DNA from 4 places in the Staphylococcus lugdunensis genome. Region 1 is predicted to be linked to each of the others. Evidence: riboswitches for the same ligand, from Rfam matches in the RefSeq annotation. Region 1 holds a riboswitch; each other region holds the start of a gene.

Evidence for each region. Region 1 has a riboswitch for S-adenosylmethionine ahead of AL499_RS08565 (MetQ/NlpA family ABC transporter substrate-binding protein). Riboswitches for the same ligand answer to the same signal wherever they lie in the genome.
Region 2: another riboswitch for S-adenosylmethionine. It lies ahead of AL499_RS04320 (methionine ABC transporter ATP-binding protein); the one in region 1 lies ahead of AL499_RS08565 (MetQ/NlpA family ABC transporter substrate-binding protein).
Region 3: another riboswitch for S-adenosylmethionine. It lies ahead of metX (homoserine O-acetyltransferase MetX); the one in region 1 lies ahead of AL499_RS08565 (MetQ/NlpA family ABC transporter substrate-binding protein).
Region 4: another riboswitch for S-adenosylmethionine. It lies ahead of metK (methionine adenosyltransferase); the one in region 1 lies ahead of AL499_RS08565 (MetQ/NlpA family ABC transporter substrate-binding protein).

Annotation. Positions count from the first base shown of each region.
Region 1 is NZ_CP014022.1:1,834,890-1,839,846, reverse strand. It holds gene AL499_RS08570 (aspartate aminotransferase family protein) at 1-1,278, opposite strand, end outside; gene AL499_RS08565 (MetQ/NlpA family ABC transporter substrate-binding protein) at 1,487-2,302, opposite strand; SAM riboswitch class I at 2,406-2,512, opposite strand; gene AL499_RS08560 (hypothetical protein) at 2,653-3,072, shown strand; gene AL499_RS08555 (LPXTG cell wall anchor domain-containing protein) at 3,270-3,842, shown strand; gene AL499_RS08550 (fructose bisphosphate aldolase) at 4,559-4,957, shown strand, end outside.
Region 2 is NZ_CP014022.1:913,435-918,391, forward strand. It holds gene AL499_RS04305 (metal ABC transporter solute-binding protein, Zn/Mn family) at 1-182, opposite strand, end outside; gene AL499_RS04310 (MetQ/NlpA family ABC transporter substrate-binding protein) at 372-1,184, opposite strand; gene AL499_RS04315 (methionine ABC transporter permease) at 1,206-1,901, opposite strand; gene AL499_RS04320 (methionine ABC transporter ATP-binding protein) at 1,894-2,919, opposite strand; SAM riboswitch class I at 3,005-3,113, opposite strand; gene AL499_RS04325 (thioredoxin family protein) at 3,168-3,467, opposite strand; gene AL499_RS04330 (toprim domain-containing protein) at 3,460-3,846, opposite strand; gene gcvH (glycine cleavage system protein GcvH) at 4,069-4,449, opposite strand; gene AL499_RS04340 (arsenate reductase family protein) at 4,574-4,930, opposite strand.
Region 3 is NZ_CP014022.1:1,439,832-1,444,788, reverse strand. It holds gene AL499_RS06835 (DHH family phosphoesterase) at 1-475, opposite strand, end outside; gene AL499_RS06830 (DUF2232 domain-containing protein) at 497-1,426, opposite strand; gene metX (homoserine O-acetyltransferase MetX) at 1,600-2,568, opposite strand; SAM riboswitch class I at 2,635-2,733, opposite strand; gene AL499_RS06820 (AzlD domain-containing protein) at 2,822-3,151, opposite strand; gene AL499_RS06815 (AzlC family ABC transporter permease) at 3,148-3,843, opposite strand; gene serS (serine--tRNA ligase) at 4,137-4,957, opposite strand, start outside.
Region 4 is NZ_CP014022.1:13,166-18,122, reverse strand. It holds gene AL499_RS00130 (aldo/keto reductase) at 1-719, opposite strand, end outside; gene AL499_RS00125 (nuclease-related domain-containing protein) at 867-1,775, opposite strand; gene metK (methionine adenosyltransferase) at 1,874-3,070, opposite strand; SAM riboswitch class I at 3,173-3,281, opposite strand; gene pckA (phosphoenolpyruvate carboxykinase (ATP)) at 3,442-4,957, shown strand, end outside.

The DNA of each region.
Region 1 (4,957 bases):
CGCCTGTTCTAACGTTGCTAGTGCTTCATCTAATTGCTCATAGGTAATGACTAATGGTGGTTGAAATCTCAATACATTACCTGCAACGGCAATAATGACAACACCATGTTCAAAACAATAATTACATATTTTTAAAGCTGCTTCTGGATCTCTTGTCTTATTTTGCTTATTTGACACAATATCAATGCCTATAGAAAGCCCGATGCCTCGAACATCACCAACATACTCATAACGTGAAGTCCATTGTTCCATACGTTGGCGTACATAGCGCCCTTTATTGACACTTGCTGATAATAAGTCGTCTTCTTCAAGCATTTCAATTGTTGCGAGTGCTGCCTCACAACTTACCGGATTAGCCCCAGTAGTAAATAAATGGGCTGGTGCTTCCAAGCTATCAATAATTTCTTTACGTGCCACTAACGCAGACATTGGTAGGCCTCCAGCTAATGACTTTCCAAATGTAATCATATCTGGTATAAAATTAAAGTGTTCCACCGAACTCCAAGTGCCTGTTCGACCTAATCCTTGCTGAATGTCATCAACAGCAATTAAAATTCCGTGTTCTCGACATAAAGCTGCTAATGCCTCAAAATAGCCTGCGACTGGCTCAAGTAATCCACCATCACCTTGTATCGTTTCAACAACAATACATGCCACTTCGTCTGCGGGTACGTATTTCGCAAACATTTCCTTTAGAGGTGCTAAATATTCAGCAACTGTATTTGCAGTTGGCTGTTCAAACATTCCTCTATAGTTATCAGGAAAAGGTATGTGATAAAAGCCATTTAGTAATGGTCCATAATGTTTGCGCATATTTAAACTAATCGCGGACATAGATAATGAGCCAAATGTTGATCCATGATAAGCGTTAGTAAAGCTAATAATATAAGGACGTCCCGTGTAAGCACGTGCAAATTTAATGACACCATCATTAGCATCAGATCCACTTAAACCAAAGGTTACCCTTTTTTCAAAGTTGCCAGGCGCAATCTCGCACAACTTTTTAGATAATTTAACCGCCGATTCATGATACATATATGCGGGTGTATAGTGAATGAACTTATCTACCTGCGCTTTTATAGCATCGGATACTTTTTTAGGTGCATGACCAACATTTTGCGAACTGGCACTCGATAATAAATCAATATATGATTTACCGTCAACATCGACAAGCATTGCACCATAACCATGATCTATCACGAGCGGATAGTATTTGATACGTCCTGATTTTGCAAAATATTTCCCATCTTCTTCAATAAGTTGCGCTGCTTTACTCATAGTCAATTCATCCTCCAAATACTGCTGACTTATTCGCACAGCAATGTAATACAACCCAATATACAATTAATTATCAGATTTGTAAATATTTTCTGAATAATTAAATTATTAAGTTGTTTGTTCACGCTTACTGTGGATATTTAAAATGATTAAAACAACAAGTACTAAAATTAACATATGTTGTATCGCAGCACGCTATTATGTCACTTTAATTTTCATATGGAATCACGTCGTCACCATATTGTTTTTTAATATATGCTTTAATTTCTTTTGATTGTAAAACTTTTAATAATTCTTGGAATTTTTTATCTTTTTTATGTCCTTCTTGTACTGCAATAATATTAGCAAAAGGTGATGATTTTCCTTCAAATGCAATCGCATCTTTAGATGGTTTTAAACCATTATCAATTGCGTAATTTGAGTTCATGATAACTGCTGCACCTTCACTGTTATTATATGTTTTAGGTAAAAATTCAGCGCCTTGTTGATTATTGAATTTCAAATGCTTTTTATTTTCAGCAATATCTTCAAACTTCGCATCTTCAATTTTCACTCCTTTTTTCAACTTAATTAAGCCTTCGTTAACAAAAAATGATAAAAAGCGTCCTTCTTCTGCTGGATTATTTGAAACATAAATGGTTGAACCATCTGGTATGTCTTTAATATGCTTATATTTTTTACTATATACGCCCATTGGAGTTGTAAAGACTTTGCCTACTTCTTCAATCTTATAGCCATGACTTTTTCGTTCTGCCTTTAAATAAGGTACATGTTGGAAGAAATTGGCATCTACATCACCTTTATCTAATAATTTGTTTGGTACTTTATAGTCATTAACAATCTTAACTTTTAAATCATAGCCTTTTTTCTTCATTGCTTCTTGTGCATGTTTTAACACATCTCCATGTGGTGCTGGTGTTGCTGCAACGGTAATAGTCTTGCTCGCTTCTTTATTGTCTTTGCCACACGCTGATAAAGCTAGAGTAATAATTAACACACTAATCATGATGACCCATTTTTTCAATTGTATCCTCACCTTTCTAATTGCTACTTCAATAAAGATGAAAACAGTCGAATTCAAGACATAAAAAATACTTTCTCAAATTAAGAGAAAGTACGCACACTTTCTCTCATCTCTTAAAGTACTTTAAACTTTATGTGACTTGGCACCATGTCATTCACTGACGGTTGCCGGGCTTCATAGGGCACATCCCTCCACCACTCTTGATAAGAGTCTTCTTACTTTTATTGAATTAAATTTATCCTATCACTATGCAAAGAGAACGTCAATTAGATTTTTGAATTTTCTGACTAATAATTGTTTTTTACACTTAGGGGAAAAGATAACTAAATCGTTTTAAGGAGGAATGCCTAATGTATTATTTAAAATATCATTTAACGAGCGCCTGTCTAATTAGTATGTTGCTATTATTCATATTGTTTATCATAGATTTGTTAACTGACACAACCCAGTTAGCTCAATTACTTATCAATATAGACTTTATTATTCCTAAACAATTCACCCCGTTATGGCTTGAAATCCTTATTCATTTAATCATTGGTATTGTTGTTTATATGATGTTATTACTGCTCTATCGAGTTAGAAAGCAATGGTATGCCATTGGTTATGTGGCATCTATGTTATCTTTTATAGTGCTGTATCCATTTCTCATTCATATCGCTGTTCGACCTATCTTTCATTTTAGCTGGTCAGAATATAGTCTATGGCTTTTAGCACATATTATTTTTATCGTTTGTGTGGCTAGAAGTATTCCATTTATTGATAAAAGATAAATAAGTATATCACTGTATAATTAAGCTTTGATAACATTTAAAAAAGCAAATGCTATATTTGTATAAAGTTAATTTTAGCGCATACGTAAATACAATATTAAGATTACCTTAGGATTTGTTAAAAACGCCCGCACATTAAGCTGATGATGATACACTTACACTGTAAAGTTATTTACTATGTGAATGGGGGTTTCATAATGAAACAAATGGTTCAAATTATTTTATCTGTTTTTGCGCTATTCTTGGTATTAACTGCAACAAGCGTATGTGTTACTCAAGCAGATACCATGTCCCAACAAGATGCAATCACAACTGCAAAGCAAGCTATAGCACGTAGTGGTGGCAATCCAGATTTGCAAAATTTTAATACAGTTATAGACAAAGGTAACTACTTTAAAATCAAAATCACACTTAAAACTAATGACAGTGTCGGTACTTATAAAGTTTATAAAAACGGCCAAGTTGAATATAAAAATGGTAAATTTGGTGTATATAACCTATTAAACCCTAACCAAACATATGCAGCTAGCGAAATAGCTAATACCTCAACTCATATGGCACAACAAGAACAGCAAAATAACCCCGTAGATTGTAAAAAGGAACTTAATCGCTATTATGTGGGTAATATCAAATCTACGGAATTACCTCAGCAGAATGCCTCACTCCCTGAAACGGGTCACACTTCAAATAATATAATAACATTAGCATTTGGTATTTTAGCACTTATGAGTGGTTTGGCATTGACGTTCATGCGCAATTCAAAACACTAAAGTATTCATAAGTACATTTAGGACAAATCAAATGTATTGTTCTCTTTCGATGATCATTATGATCATCGTGTATACCAATTATAATGAATGGTACTGTTTACTTTTACATGTAAACCAAGTAACTTGATGCTCAGTTCCCGCTTAAAGCTGTCTTAATAAATCACGTTGTTGCTTCGGTAAATTCCAAATATATTGAATAAATTCTCAATCAAGCCTTTGCGGATTGCCGTAAAGGTTCTTTGTTTGTGGCTTACGTCATTATTTTAAATAACAGATTATGACTCTAATTATGCATTTCAACCGCGTTTCTTTTAGTCAATTGACTTATCTACACACATGCCCCTTAGCGCTAGAGTGGCTACTTTACTATCGATCATCCATTTATCCTGTTACATAATACACATCAATGCTTCAGTTAACTGCGATTCACTTATGGTCTGATTATCATCAATCATTGAATACGATCAATATAATAGTATGGAAAGCTTAAAATATTTTGTAATTGACATGCTAATGAAGATTTACCCCTGTCTGGTACTCCCAACGGTTAATAGTCGTCATGCCGTGTTTGACTCCCCTACGATAAAAATACGTCTATTTTTTGAAACTCTACAAATTTTATTAAGAATATTCAATAAATATGAGTAAAAAAGCTTGAGAATATATTCATTTTTTATCATACTATTAGTGAAACTTATTAGAAGGAGTGGAAAGTAATGAATAAAGAACAATTAGAAAAGGTAAAAAATGGTAAAGGCTTTATCGCCGCTTTAGACCAAAGTGGTGGTAGTACACCTAAAGCTTTAAAAGAATACGGTGTTGGCGAAGACCAATATAACAACGAAGACGAAATGTTCCAACTTGTTCACGACATGCGTACGCGTGTTGTCACTTCACCATCATTCACTTCAGATAAAATTTTAGGTGCGATTCTATTCGAACAAACAATGGATCGTGAAGTTGAAGGCAAATATACTGGTGACTACTTAGCAGACAAAGGTGTTGTTCCTTTCCTAAAAGTAGACAAAGGCTTAGCTGAACAACAAAATGGTGTTCAATTAATGAAACCTATCGATAACCTAGATGAAACATTAGATCGTGCAGTTGAACGTCAC
Region 2 (4,957 bases), 920 kb from region 1:
TTCACATTGACATATTTACCACCAATTTGCTCAATAAAGCTTTGGAACGCAAAGACGGTTGTATAAACATTTAGCTTATTATCCGCACTTACTTTTTTATTGTCCTCGCTCTTACCACCACCACATGCTGTAAGTGTTATCGTTAAAATAATGGTTAATATACCTACTAGTAACTTCTTCATAACCTACTCCTCTAAATCGTAATTATTACGCTTAAAACTATATACCTAGTTTCTAAATAAATCAAGCCCTTAAACAAATTTTTTGATGTTAATATAAAATTTCTTATATTAGTAATCTCACAAAATATCTTTATACATGCAGAAAACCCGAGATACTCAATTAAATTGACCTTCTCGGGTTTTTAGCTATTATTTGGCTGGTACTACTGCACCGTCATATTTTTTATTAATGAAGTCTTTAATCTCTTTAGATTGTAATACTTCGATTAAAGCTTTAATTTTTTTATCATCTTTATGGCCTTTTCTTACTGCAATTAAATTCGCATATGGATTGTTTGTTGCTTTTTCAAGAACGATTGAGTCTTTTTTAGGACTTAATTTTTGATCAATTGCATAGTTTGAATTGATAATTGCTGCATCTACATCTTGGTTTTGGTAGATTTTAGGTAAAAATTCTGCCGATTGTTTGTTATTAAATTTAATATTTTTCTTATTTTCTACAATGTCACTGAACTTCGCATCTTCAATTTTTACGCCTTTTTTAATTTTAATTAAATCTGCATCCACAAAGAATTTTAAGAATCGACCTTGTTCAGCTGGATTATTTGAAACATAAACTGTTGCACCATTTGGTAAATCTTTTAAACTTTTATATTTTTTAGAGTAAACAGCCATTGGTTCTAAGTGTACGTTACCAGCTGATTCAATTTTATAACCTTTTTCTTTACTTTCTGTTTTTAAATAAGGTGTGTGTTGGAAGTAATTGGCATCGAGTTCACCTTTATCTAATAATTTGTTTGGCGTTGTATAGTCATTGATTGATTGAATCTTTAAGTCATATCCTTTTTTCTCTAATAATGGTTTAGCTTTTTCTAAAATTTCAGCATGTGGTGCTGGTGAAGCGCCGACTTTAATAGTCTTATCTTCACTGTCTCCCTTACCACAAGCCGCTAATGCGATCGTTAATACGAATACTGCAACTAAAGTTAAAATCTTCTTCATCTAATCATTCCTCTTTCCTTCTTATCGTTTGTCTAATTTATTTGTAATCCAATCCCCAATAAATTGAATTATAAATACAATAATTAAAATAAATACCGTCGAAACTAAAATGACATCATTTTGGTTACGAGTGAAACCAGTAAGGTAAGCTAGGTTACCTAAACCACCTGCACCAATAACTCCGGCAACAGCTGTTGAGCCAACTAAAGCAATTGCTGTCACTGTAATGCCGGAAACGAGTGCTGGCATCGATTCAGGAAGTAATACCTTTCTTACTATGGTAAGTGTGGTAGCACCCATTGAAACTGAAGCTTCAATGACACCTTTATCAATTTCTTTAAAGGCGATTTCAACTAATCTTGCATAAAATGGTGAAGCGCCAATGATAAGTGCTGGCAAGGCTCCGGTTGGTCCACTAATCGTACCTAAGACAATGCTTGTAAATGGAATTAGCAGCAAGATTAAAATAATAAATGGTATCGCTCTAAATAAATTGACTACAAATGACACAATACTATAGAAAATACGTGCACCTACTGAATTACTTTTCGCTGATAGGAATAAAAGCACACCTAAAATCAAGCCAAAAATAAACGCAAAAATGGTTGATATAATAGTCATGTATAGTGTCTCGTAAATCGCTGTCCAAACTTCTGGCCATTGCACATTTGGCATTGTCACCATCTCATGGAAGATTTCGCTATATGATTTACCCATGTCTTAGCACCTCCACATTGACACCTTTTTTATGTAATCCTTCAGTAAAATGATCAAAGTCTACTTCTGAAATATGTGGTATATGAATCACTAAAAATCCTATTGTGCCATTGCGCGTATTCTTAATATCTGCTTCAAGAATATTAACGTCTATGTTATGTGTTTTCGTAATATAAGACACGATAGGTTGTGTCGTGTTATCACCGTTAAAGTTTAGACGTACGACATAAGCATCGTGTGCTAGTGGCTCGAGTTGATCTAATGATTCCTCAAAATCGTTATTTAAATCATCTTTTACGAAACGACGTGTCACTTCATGTTGCGGATTTTCAAAGACATCACTTACTTTACCTTGCTCAATCACACGGCCATTCTCCATGACAGCAACTTGATCACACACGCGTCGAATGACGTGCATTTCGTGTGTAATTAACACGATCGTTAAGCTCTGACTTTTTTTAATTTTTAATAACAAATCTAAAATTTCATCTGTTGTTTGCGGATCAAGGGCACTTGTCGCTTCATCGCATAGTAGAACATCAGGGTCATTCGCAAGTGCACGCGCAATTCCTACTCTTTGCTTCTGTCCACCTGATAATTCAGAAGGATACGCATGTTCTCTACCTTTTAAACCCACTAATTCAACTAACTCAAGCGCACGTTTGACAGCAAGTCCTGACGGAACGCCTGCAATTTCAAGGGGAAATTTAATATTGTTTAATACGGTTCTTGACCATAATAAATTAAAATGTTGAAAAACCATGCTTACCTTTTGGCGTTTTAAACGCAGTTCTGACTTAGATAACTGACTCATGTTATCACCATCGATGATGATATCTCCTGACGTTGGGGACTCGAGTTGATTGAACATTCTGATTAATGTGCTTTTACCGGCGCCAGAAAATCCAATCACACCGTAAACCGAACCAGTTGGTATATTTAAATCAACGTGATCAACTGCGAGAACATCTTTTTTCTTTGTGTGATAACGTTTAACAACTTGTTTTAACTCAATCACGTTAAGTGCCTCCTTATGTAGCTGTATCTAATTAAAAATGCTTCCTCAAACTTTAGATGTTTGAGAAAGCATTTATATATCCTTTCTCTCATCTTCTAAAGTTTAACTTTATGTGAATTGGCACCATTTCTATTTCTAATATAGACGGTTGCCGGGCTTCGCAGGGCACATCCCTCCACCTCTCTCGATAAGAGTTTTCGCATTATTTAATTAATTTTAATCCTACCATTATGGTAATATTTCGTCAACTACTTTTTTAAATTTTCTAACAAATAAGGCACCGATTGAAATGCATAGATTCGTTTCAACTCTTGTGTTTGATTCATTAGCAGTAACACAGGGACTGATTGAATTTGATAATGTTCACTAAATTCCGGATAGAAATTCAAATCAAGCTTGGTTACTGGTAGTTGTAACATTTCATTAGCAATATCTAACATACGTTCAGATATTTTACACGTTCCGCACATTGGTGTATAACCAAAGATAAGGTGACGTGGTTGTTGTGCATGCTCTGTTATTTCAGAGATGTTGATATCTTTAGTCATTCGATAAGACGAACCTTTCCATGTTTAAATGAGGCATGAGCTGTTGTTCTTGTCGAACCATGAACCCATGCTTGTGCAGTACTTTGGCTAAATATTTCTTAGGGCAGCGCGCAACTTCGCAATATGTTCTATCTATATAAATATGTTCACTTTCACTCAAATAGCGTTTAAACCATTTACGAATATTGGCACCTTCATCATCTGAATCTGCCAGGATAAAAACCTGTTTGCCATAAAGTGATTCTATCATATCATCTATCTTATCTATACTCATTGTACCGTGTGTACAAATAATGTGAACGGGCTCAGCAATCACTTGTTGTACCCTTTTCTTATCTGATTTACCTTCTACAATAATAACTTTATTTACAAGTGTCATGTTCATCCACCTTCTACAGTTACATATTATAAGACAGTTACTTCTATACAAAAACGCGTGTCTCTAAACATTGAAATGCTGTAAAAATAATTATTATTTTGTTGCGTTTAGATTAATCATGTTAACAAAATGTTATATTACCAATAAACTGGTCATATACCTTTGTTTATAACTGATGATAGAAAAAACTCCAAGATACGTATATCAAGGAGTTCATCGCTTTTATTCGCCAATCATTTCAGCATATTGTTCTGCAGATAATAATTCATCTAATTGGCTTTCATCATCTAATTCAACTTTAACCATCCAAGCCTTTTCGAATGGTGATTCATTCACAAATTCAGGACTATCTTCGAGCTCTTCATTTGTTTCAATGATTTTTCCAGAAACAGGTGCATAAAGTTCTGACACTGTTTTAACAGATTCAACACTACCAAATGTATCCCCTTCGTTAATTTCATCATCAACGTCTGGTAGTTCAACGAATACAATATCACCTAATTCGCCTTGCGCGTATTCAGTAATACCAATTGTTACAACATTTCCGTCAACTTTTACCCATTCATGTTCCTTAGAATATTTTAATTCGCTCGGTACTGTCACGAAAATCCCCTCCTAAAAATAATTACAGTTTAATGATGCCATACCGTCTGCATTCATTCAACTATTATTCATAAAACTTTGAATAATTTCTGCACATATAATAATATATGTAAACTGTATTATATTATGCTAACCACGTTTCTTTATATTGGTCTTCTTTAAATCCAAGTGTGATTCTATCTCCTGAGATTGCAAGTGGACGTTTTACCAACATACCATCGCCAGCTAATAACTCTAATTTTTCATCTTGCGTTAAGTCTTTCAACTTATCTTTAAGCCCTAATTCACGATATTTAGCACCATGTGTATTAAATAGTTTATTAACTTCCACACCTGTTTTCTTAATGATTTGTTCAAATTCTTTTTTAGTTGGTGTATGTTGCACAATATCGATTGGTTCAAAGCTAACGCCATAATCTTTTAGAAACTTTGCAGCCTTTTTACAAGTTGTACAATTAGAATATTGATAAAATTTTATCATTCAGTTGTAACCTCCTATAGTAGTTAC
Region 3 (4,957 bases), 400 kb from region 1:
TAATATCAAAGAAATAAAGACAATGATCATCTTCACTATAGCGCACGTGATAATGATAATTATTATTCTCAATTTCTACTTCTTGAATCTTTTCCAATTGCTTTAAAATATTGGGGAAAACCTCATTAATAGGTTCAGAAATTACGTTTGATTCTAAATGATCTGACATAAACTGATTGATCCATTCAATATGATCATCCGCATCTAAAACGACCATTCCTATTGGCAAACGTTTAATTGCCCTATTACTTCCTGCTGAGATATGGCCACTTAAATCATCCACATAGTTATCCATTTTTATCATTGCTTGTCGGGCTAATACCGCACTGATAACGATAATTACAAAGAGAATCGCTGCCGCTATCCCTGCAACAAGTGGTTTAAAGATAAACCCCAATATAACAAGGGCTATCGCCGTTAGAACCATTAAAATGTACGGAACAAACAAAGCTTTTTTTGTGGATTGTCGGTTCATTTTTCCACCTCTATTCGCTTTTTAGTATCTTTTTTTTATTATCTGTTTTAAGTTAATTCCTAAATCAAGCACCCCTATAAGTGCAACAATATGCGTTACTGGCGAAATAATTGTCCCAATTACCATTAATATTATTGTTACTACGTCTGGCATGCGTTTTGCTTTTCCGAAGAAATGAATCACGCTTAATCCTTGGATGTACATCAATAATGATAACATAATCTGTAAGTTTATAACGATACTTTGGAAGATACTCGGTTGTGTTGCAAACATTACACATATTAAATCAATAACATATAACCACAAGACTGAACGTTTAAACTGCCATGCGAATAATGGTTTGAATATTGGTGTTGCTATTTTAAACTTTCTAAGAATTGGGAATGTGACAAGCAAATTGATTAAAATAAGGATAAATATTGCTATTATCATATAACTTGGAAGCTGAATAGACAATTGTTTAATGATAAAACTTAATGTTTGTTCATATTCTGCTTTCATGCCACTTTGAACATACGCTTGATCCAATAAATCTTCTAGTGGTTTTACTGCTGTTCGAACTAATACTTGTGCCTTGGGAATATGACCAAACACTTGTAATAACATAAAACCAATAATAGTTATTGTGCTGGCGACCGTCGTCGCTATGTAAAGAATCTGTTCTTTAGATGCACGTTCTTTAAGTAATTGTCCGATGACAATACTTGAGATAAGTACTAATATCATGGCACTTAATACGATTGTATTGCCGAATAATACTGCAATAACCAAAGTCACAATTGTAGCCAAACCAAATGATGGTATTGACTTATTCCAGAGAATAATTCCAGGAATGGTTGCAAATAAACATAACAGCCAACCCACTTCTGGTAATATATATGTGACTAAAGCGACTACAATTAATGCAAGCGTACCGATAATAGTAGCTTTAGGTTCTATTTTTGAAAACAACTTCGCCACTCCTATACTAAATTTAACTATAAGCACTATTTTAACCCGTGTAGCATATTAAAACAAATAAAGGACTTATTGGCATAGTAACTTTCATTTAAATGTCTAAATTAGCTTATCTTTAGACATTTTACACAGTCGTATGTCTTACCTCAATATCCATGATTGTCACTTCATTTACGTTTAAATGTTGATACCTTTAAAAAATGATATAAATTAGGTGCCCAAGTATTAAAATTAAGCAAAAAGCCATCATGTCCAACATTATCTGGAACAAAGAAATGACGGTGATATTTAAAGCGTACGCCTAATTGCTGTACCAGGTCATCTGGATATAGTAAATCATCGATAAATCCCATTGTCAGTACTTTAGTATCTAAAGATTGATATACTTCATCAACATCTGTTCTACCACGGTCAACGTTATGACTGTCTAAGACATCTAACATAGTTAAATAGCAATCCAAATCATAATGTTCTTTAAATTTATCACCTTGGTAACGTTGATAATTGACTACCTCATCAGGAGTAAAGCGTTCATCATAACTTTTAGATGAACGATATGTTAAAAATCCTAATTGTCTTGCAATACTCAAACCTTCTTTACCACCGATATGAATGGCTTGACGAGCAATCTCATTAAATGCACGACTGTATGATGATGTCTTATCGGTGGCTGCTAAAATTACTGCTTTATCAACAACAAATCGCCGATTATATAGTAATTCCATCACTTGCATCCCGCCAAGACTTCCACCAATTAATATGTTAATCTTGTTAAAACCTAATGCTTGAATTCCTAATTCTATTGCTTTGGTAACATCTCTTAAAGTCAATTTCTTAGGAAAATGTTGGTCTGTAAGATGTGAGCTAGAGCCAAATGGGCTTCCTATCACATTAAACGTTAGGAATTGATAATCATGAATTGGCATATAACCACCATCGATAATTTCACGCCACCAACCTGGCTGTTCATTGGTTCCATACGTTAAATGATTTCCAGTTAAGGCATGGCAAACCACAACCAAAGGCTGCCCTTGATAACCTACATGCTCATATCGCAGTTTTAAATTTTCTATTTTTTCGCCAGACTCTGTAGTAAATGCTCCAAGTTCCAAAGTATCGACAGTATAATTTATCATGACTATTCCTCCTTTAAATAATATAAAAAACCGCTCCTACTCTAAATGAAGTAAGAAGCGGTCATTGACTTATCATTCGAGTATCTCGTTGGTTTTAGCACCGTGCATTACTGTCGGTTGCTGAAGCGTCACTGGGCCAAATCCCTCAGCTTCTCATAATAAGATATATTTATGTCTATTATTAAGTTAAATTTAAATTTATTTTATCTAAAAAATATGATAACTGCAATGCCTTACTGCGATTTAGTATAGGTTAAAAGAATAAACGAAGCCCCGCCATTAACACAATGCCTGTCACAACTGTTATGGTCAAACTGCGTGAAATAAAAGCAACAACAATAGTCGGAATCGTAATAATCACGAATGATAAATTAATAGTAAAGCCTAAGCCGTGCGATGGTTGTTTTATCATAGCGTCTACAACTAATGCAGTAAACAGTGTAATAGGAATATAAGACAGCCATTTAACAACCTTCTCAGATAATTGTATGCGTGTAATCATAATAAAAGGCACAATTCGAATTATCAAAGTAACTAAACCACTAAAAAAGATAATAGCAAACATATACCAAGATGTTGTCATCGTTCCATCACCACCCCTAATGTCGAAGCAATGATAGCAGACAATAATATTGCCACATAAGTTGGCATAAACCAGCTAAAGATAAACATCATGACAATAACAGAGATGATTAAAACAATGTATATTTTAAGTTTAGAATTGGTAATAGCATCAAACTGCGCAATAGCTAAGAAGACAAACATTGCTGTAATAGCGTAATCTAGTCCAAAAACTTCAGGATTACTTATGAATTTGCCAAACACGGCACCGCCAATCGACGCAATCGTCCAAAAGACATATGCCGTAATATTTAAGCCATGAAGCCAGCGATCATTAATTTTTTCACCTTTTAAATAAGGTGAAATAGCCACGCCAAATGTTTCATCTGTCAATATTGAAGATAGCCCTACCCTATTCCATAACCCATATTGCTTATAATTGGGTGCAAGTGTCATTGATAATAAGAAAAAACGTGAATTGACAATAAGCGTCGTCACGATAATTGCTGTAATCGGTGTACCTGCAATGACTAACGCACAAATAATAAACTGAGCTGCTCCCGCATAAACAATCAGACATAAAAGGATAATTTCTAATAAACTAAAATGTTGTGATGCAGCTACAATGCCAAAAGAAATACCTACACCTGCATAACCTAATAATGTAGGTATACATTCTTTAACACCTTGTTTAAAGGAAAGATGTGTATCCATTTTATGCCTCCTCTTTTTATTTAATAACCAAGATAAGTCTAATATAACACTAGAACTGTATCAATCCTTTTATAATTCCGTTTGTCTGACGTTAGACAAACGAATGTCTAAAAATCTTTATATAAGTACCTTTAATTTTAATAAATTTTTCTGATAATTATTTAGACTACTCGCATTCAAATAACTTATCATTAAAAAAACAGGGAAACCATTGAGTTCGTATCTTTCTCAATCTTTCCCTGTATGATGATTTAATCTATGACATATAACGATGCGTCAACAAATAACGCTATTTATTTAACTGGTTTAATTTCTGTTTTACCGCCCATGAATGGCACTAAAGCTTCTGGAATAGTAATTGAACCGTCAGCATTTTGATAGTTTTCAACAATTGCCGCAAACGTACGTCCTACAGCAAGTCCACTACCGTTTAAAGTATGTGCTAATTCTGGCTTAGCAGCATGATCACGTTTGAATCGAATATTTGCACGACGCGCTTGGAAATCTGTACAGTTTGAGCATGAACTAATTTCTTTATAATCATTATAACTTGGTAACCATACTTCTAAGTCATATGTTTTAGCAGCACTGAATCCAATGTCTCCAGTACATAGAATAACACGACGATATGGTAATTTAAGCTCTTCTAAAATCGCTTCCGCATTCGTTGTCATTTCTTCTAGTGCATTCCAAGAATCTTCTGGTTTTTCAAAGCGAACCATTTCAACTTTATCGAATTGATGCAAACGGATTAAACCTCTTGTATCTCTACCAGCAGATCCAGCTTCACTACGGAAACAAGCAGATTGGCCAGTGAATTTTTCAGGTAAGACACCTGGTTGAATAATTTCATCACGATAATAGTTTGTTAATGGTACTTCTGCTGTAGGTATTGTGTATAGACCCTCTTTTTCTACTTTAAATAAATCTTCTTCAAATTTAGGTAATTGTCCAGTACCAAACATTGTATCAGCATTTACTAACTGAGGAACCATCATTTCAGTATAACCATGTTGTGTTGTATGTTTCGTAATCATATAGTTCATCAAAGCACGTTCCAATTGTGCACCGTCTTTTGTTAAATAAACAAAACGCGCACCTGATACTTTTGCAG
Region 4 (4,957 bases), 750 kb from region 1:
AACTCAAAATCAAACACTTGGATATTTTCTGTGATTCTTGATGGCGTGATTGATTTGGGAATCACGACTACACCATGTTGAATATTCCAACGAATAATAACCTGTGCCGGAGACTTAGATACTTCAAGTGCGATTTGTTGAATTGTTTGATCATTAAGTATTTGTCCGTTTTGTAAAGGAGACCATGACTCCATAGGGATGCGCTGTGCTTTTAAGTAAGTTCTTAATTCATTTTGGGTAAATTTAGGGTGATATTCAACTTGATTGATCATTGGCTTTATTGAGACCTGTGCAAGTAAGGCCTCAAGATGATTTACGTCAAAATTACTGACACCTATACTATAGACTTTATTATCTTTATATAAATCTTCCATGCCCTTCCACATATCAATCATGACCGCTTCATCTTTGCCGGGCCAATGAACTAAATATAAATCGAGATAGTCTAATCCCAATTTTTTCAAACTTTGTTCGTATGCTTGTGCAACGTTTTCTCTACCAAAATCTTCAAAATATAATTTTGATGTAATAAATAAATCTTCTCGACTTAATCCTGTTGATGTCATTGCTGCTTTTATACCTGCACCAACCTTTTCTTCATTACCATATACTTTTGCCGTATCTATACTTCTATACCCCTGTTCAATCGCATATTGGACTGCTCGTTGACACTCGTTATTATTTCCAATCCGAAATGTTCCTAGACCTACTTTAGGCATCGCTTGTCCATTATAAAATTCTATCGTTTTCAAATGATTCAGCCCCTTTTACATTAATAACGCTAATACCTATTCCCACTCTTGTAAATTTTAAGCATAAAACAGCACCTAACTCGTATAAAAGGAAAGTTAGGTGCTAGTTATTTTTTAGTTAAATGATTCTATTTTTGTCATAATTTCTTGCAAATCATCAACATTGTATTGAATTCGACCATGGAAAACAAATTTGTTGAAAAATTCATTTAGTTGCTCTGGACCGACAAGTACTTTCGCACTTGAAGTTTGCGCATAATTTGAAATAGTTACTTCACCTTCACGTTTAGGATTGAAATAAAGAATAGATGTAGGTGTGTATGTTAATCCTAATTTCGTTTGCAAGTCAGTAGCTAACTTTTCAATTTGTGCAAGTTGTGCTGAATAATCTAAAAATGATAGCGATGATTGATCATCATTTTGATCTAGTACTAAGGTATGCGGTGCTTTGGCATTTAAATCTAATGTTGAAAAGACTTGTTGCATCATTGGCAATTCATTAAATTGATTACCACTTATACCATTATACACATGCCCCTTTAATAACTTGGAATCAATAATATAAAGTCCTGTACGAGTTAATACAAGATGACTGATGCGTTCAATATTATTCAAGTCATTACCAGGTAAAAAGATATTAGCCATAATATGCATATCTTCAGGTCGGATTCGTTTTTCATTGACAAGACGTTCACGGATACCAATTAATCTCATATCCGTCACATATTCACTCGTATTTTTTGAAAATAATTTTAGAGCATCAATTTCTCGCTCTTTGCTATTAACAGTTGCTTCGTAATTTTCCTTTTGTTTAGTAACTGTCTTTTTGTTTTCAATTCTTTCTTTTTCTAATGCTTCGTCATGTGATTCTTGCATTTGCTTTTCTTTTAATTTATATTCGTCTACCGTTTGTCGTTTTATCTTTTTATTATTTCTTAATGCAACGAAAAATAAGATTAAGCAAATAAGTGCTATTACCACAGCGACGATTAAACCGATTTCCATTGGTCCTAATGAATTCATTCAAACAACGCTCCTTTAATTATTCAATAACTATAATTATAATAGAAAATCTGTCTTATTTCGATATTTATCCTTAAATTTAGTAATTAAAAATTAAATTATGCTTGAACGGCGTCTTTTAAAATATTGACTTTATCTAATTTTTCCCAAGGTAATAACACATCTGTTCTACCAAAATGACCATATGCCGCAGTTTGTTTATAAATAGGATGTTTTAAATCTAACATTTTAATGATACCAGCGGGTCTTAAATCAAAATGTTTTCTAACTGCAGCGACAAGCTCACCTTCAGATACTTTACCTGTATTAAACGTATCAATGGCAATAGAAACTGGTTCAGCTACACCAATGGCATAAGCAAGCTGTACCTCACATTGGGCTGCAAGTCCAGCTGCAACAATATTCTTAGCTACATACCGTGCTGCATAAGCGGCAGACCGATCTACTTTTGTTGGATCCTTACCACTGAAGCATCCACCTCCATGACGCGCATATCCGCCATACGTATCAACAATAATTTTTCGTCCTGTTAAACCAGCATCACCTTGTGGTCCACCAATAACAAAACGCCCTGTAGGGTTAATAAAGAACTTAGTGTCCTCATCTAAAAGATTATCAGGTACCGTTGGATAAATAACATGATTTTTAATATCCTGTTGAATTTGTTCTAATGTTATATCTTGCGCGTGTTGTGAAGATACCACAATTGTATCGATGCGGTATGGTTTGTCATTTTCATCATATTCAACAGTTACTTGCACTTTGCCATCCGGACGTAAATAATCTATAATGCCATCCTTTCGAACATCTGATAAACGTTTAGCAAGCTGATGTGATAAGAATATTGGTAAAGGCATATACGTTTCAGTTTCATTAGTAGCATAACCAAACATTAGCCCTTGATCTCCGGCACCAGTTGCTTCTATTTCTTCTTCTGAAATATCATTACGATATTCAAGTGCTTTATCAACACCTTGTGCAATATCCGGTGATTGCTCATCTATAGCAGTTAAAACTGCCATTGTTTGGCAATCATATCCATATTTAGCTCTTGTATAGCCAATATCTCTAATTGTTTCTCTTACAACTTTAGGAATGTCCACATAAGTTGTTGTTGAAATTTCACCAGAAATCAATGCCATACCTGTTGTAACAGTTGTTTCACAAGCAACACGTGCATTAGGGTCGTCTTTTAAAATTTCATCTAAAATGGCGTCGGATACTTGGTCAGCTATTTTGTCGGGGTGTCCTTCAGTAACTGATTCTGAGGTAAATAAGCGTTTATTATATGTCATTGTTTACTCCTTTAAGTTATTTTACGAAAACTCTCTTGTATAAGCCAAATTAAAAGAGCCTTCTACTATTTAGATAGAGAGAAGGCTCTAGACGTCCATTCGCTCTTATCGTTCAGACCATATTTGTCTGCAAACGGTTTGGCACCTTTCTTTATAAAAGAGGTTGCTGGGCTTCATTGGGTCCATGTCCCTCCGCCACTCAGGATAAGAGAATCCGTTAAGAATTATACTACCGAATTCGTTAGCTAATGTCAATTTTAGATTTTTCATACCAACATCGTATTAGCTATGGCATAATCCTTTCATTATGTTATACTATTGAATTGTAAAGGCTTTCACATGTAATATTTATGCACTGGAGGGGTTAAAGTATGTCAATTAATACATACAGCGAAACGTCAAAAATTAAACACTTATTAGAAAAAGAGACAACTTTATTTCAGCTTTCAACGACGCAGCTTTATAACAAAATTCTTGAAAATAATGAAGGAGAACTGACTGAATTAGGTGCAATCAATGCTAGTACAGGTAAATATACAGGACGTTCACCAAAAGATAAATTTATCGTTACTGAACCTTCATATAAAGATAATATTGACTGGGGCGATGTCAATCAACCTATAGATGAAGAAACATTTTTAAACCTATATCACAAAGTTTTAGATTACCTTGATGAACGTAACGAATTGTATGTTTTTAATGGTTATGCAGGCAGTGATAAAGATACACAACTTAAATTAACGGTTATTAATGAATTAGCATGGCATAATTTATTTGCACATAATATGTTCATTCGTCCTGAATCAAAAGATGAAGCTATAAAGATTAAACCGAATTTTACAGTTGTATCTGCACCTCATTTTAAGGCAGACCCAGACATTGATGGCACTAAATCTGAAACATTTGTCATTATTTCATTTAAGCATAAAACAATTCTTATTGGCGGTACAGAATATGCCGGAGAAATGAAAAAAGGTATTTTCTCTGTTATGAATTATTTATTACCAATGCAAGATATTATGAGTATGCATTGCTCAGCTAATGTGGGTGCTAAAGGTGATGTTGCGTTATTCTTTGGTCTATCTGGAACAGGAAAAACAACTTTATCTGCTGCTGCAGATAGAAAACTAATCGGGGATGATGAACACGGTTGGAACAAAAATGGTATTTTTAATATTGAAGGCGGTTGTTATGCAAAAGCAATTAATCTTTCAAAAGAAAAAGAACCGCAAATATATGACGCTATTAAATATGGCACAATTCTTGAAAATACAGTTGTACATGAAGACGGTAGCGTAGATTTTGATGACAATCGATATACAGAGAACACACGTGCTGCCTACCCTATTCACCATATAGATAATATCGTATTACCATCTAAAGCAGCACATCCAAATACGATTATTTTCTTAACAGCGGATGCATTTGGCGTACTCCCTCCAATCTCTAAATTAACTAAATCGCAAGCGATGTATCATTTCTTGAGTGGATTTACATCAAAATTAGCTGGAACAGAACGAGGTATTACCGAACCTGAACCGTCATTCTCAACATGTTTCGGCGCACCATTCTTACCTCTAAATCCGACCGTATATGCTGATTTATTAGGTGCGTTAATTGATGAACATAACGTTGATGTCTATCTCGTAAACACCGGCTGGACAGGCGGTAAATATGGCGTTGGTCGCCGCATTAGCCTCCACTATACTCGTCAAATGGTTAATCAAGCAATCACAGGTCAATTAAAAAATACAGAATATATAAAAGATGACATGTTTGGTCTTTATATTCCGACAGAAATCGAAGACGTGCCAAAGACAATTCTTCAACCGATCAATGCTTGGAATGATCCAGATAAATATAGAACTCAAGCGCAAGACTTAATCA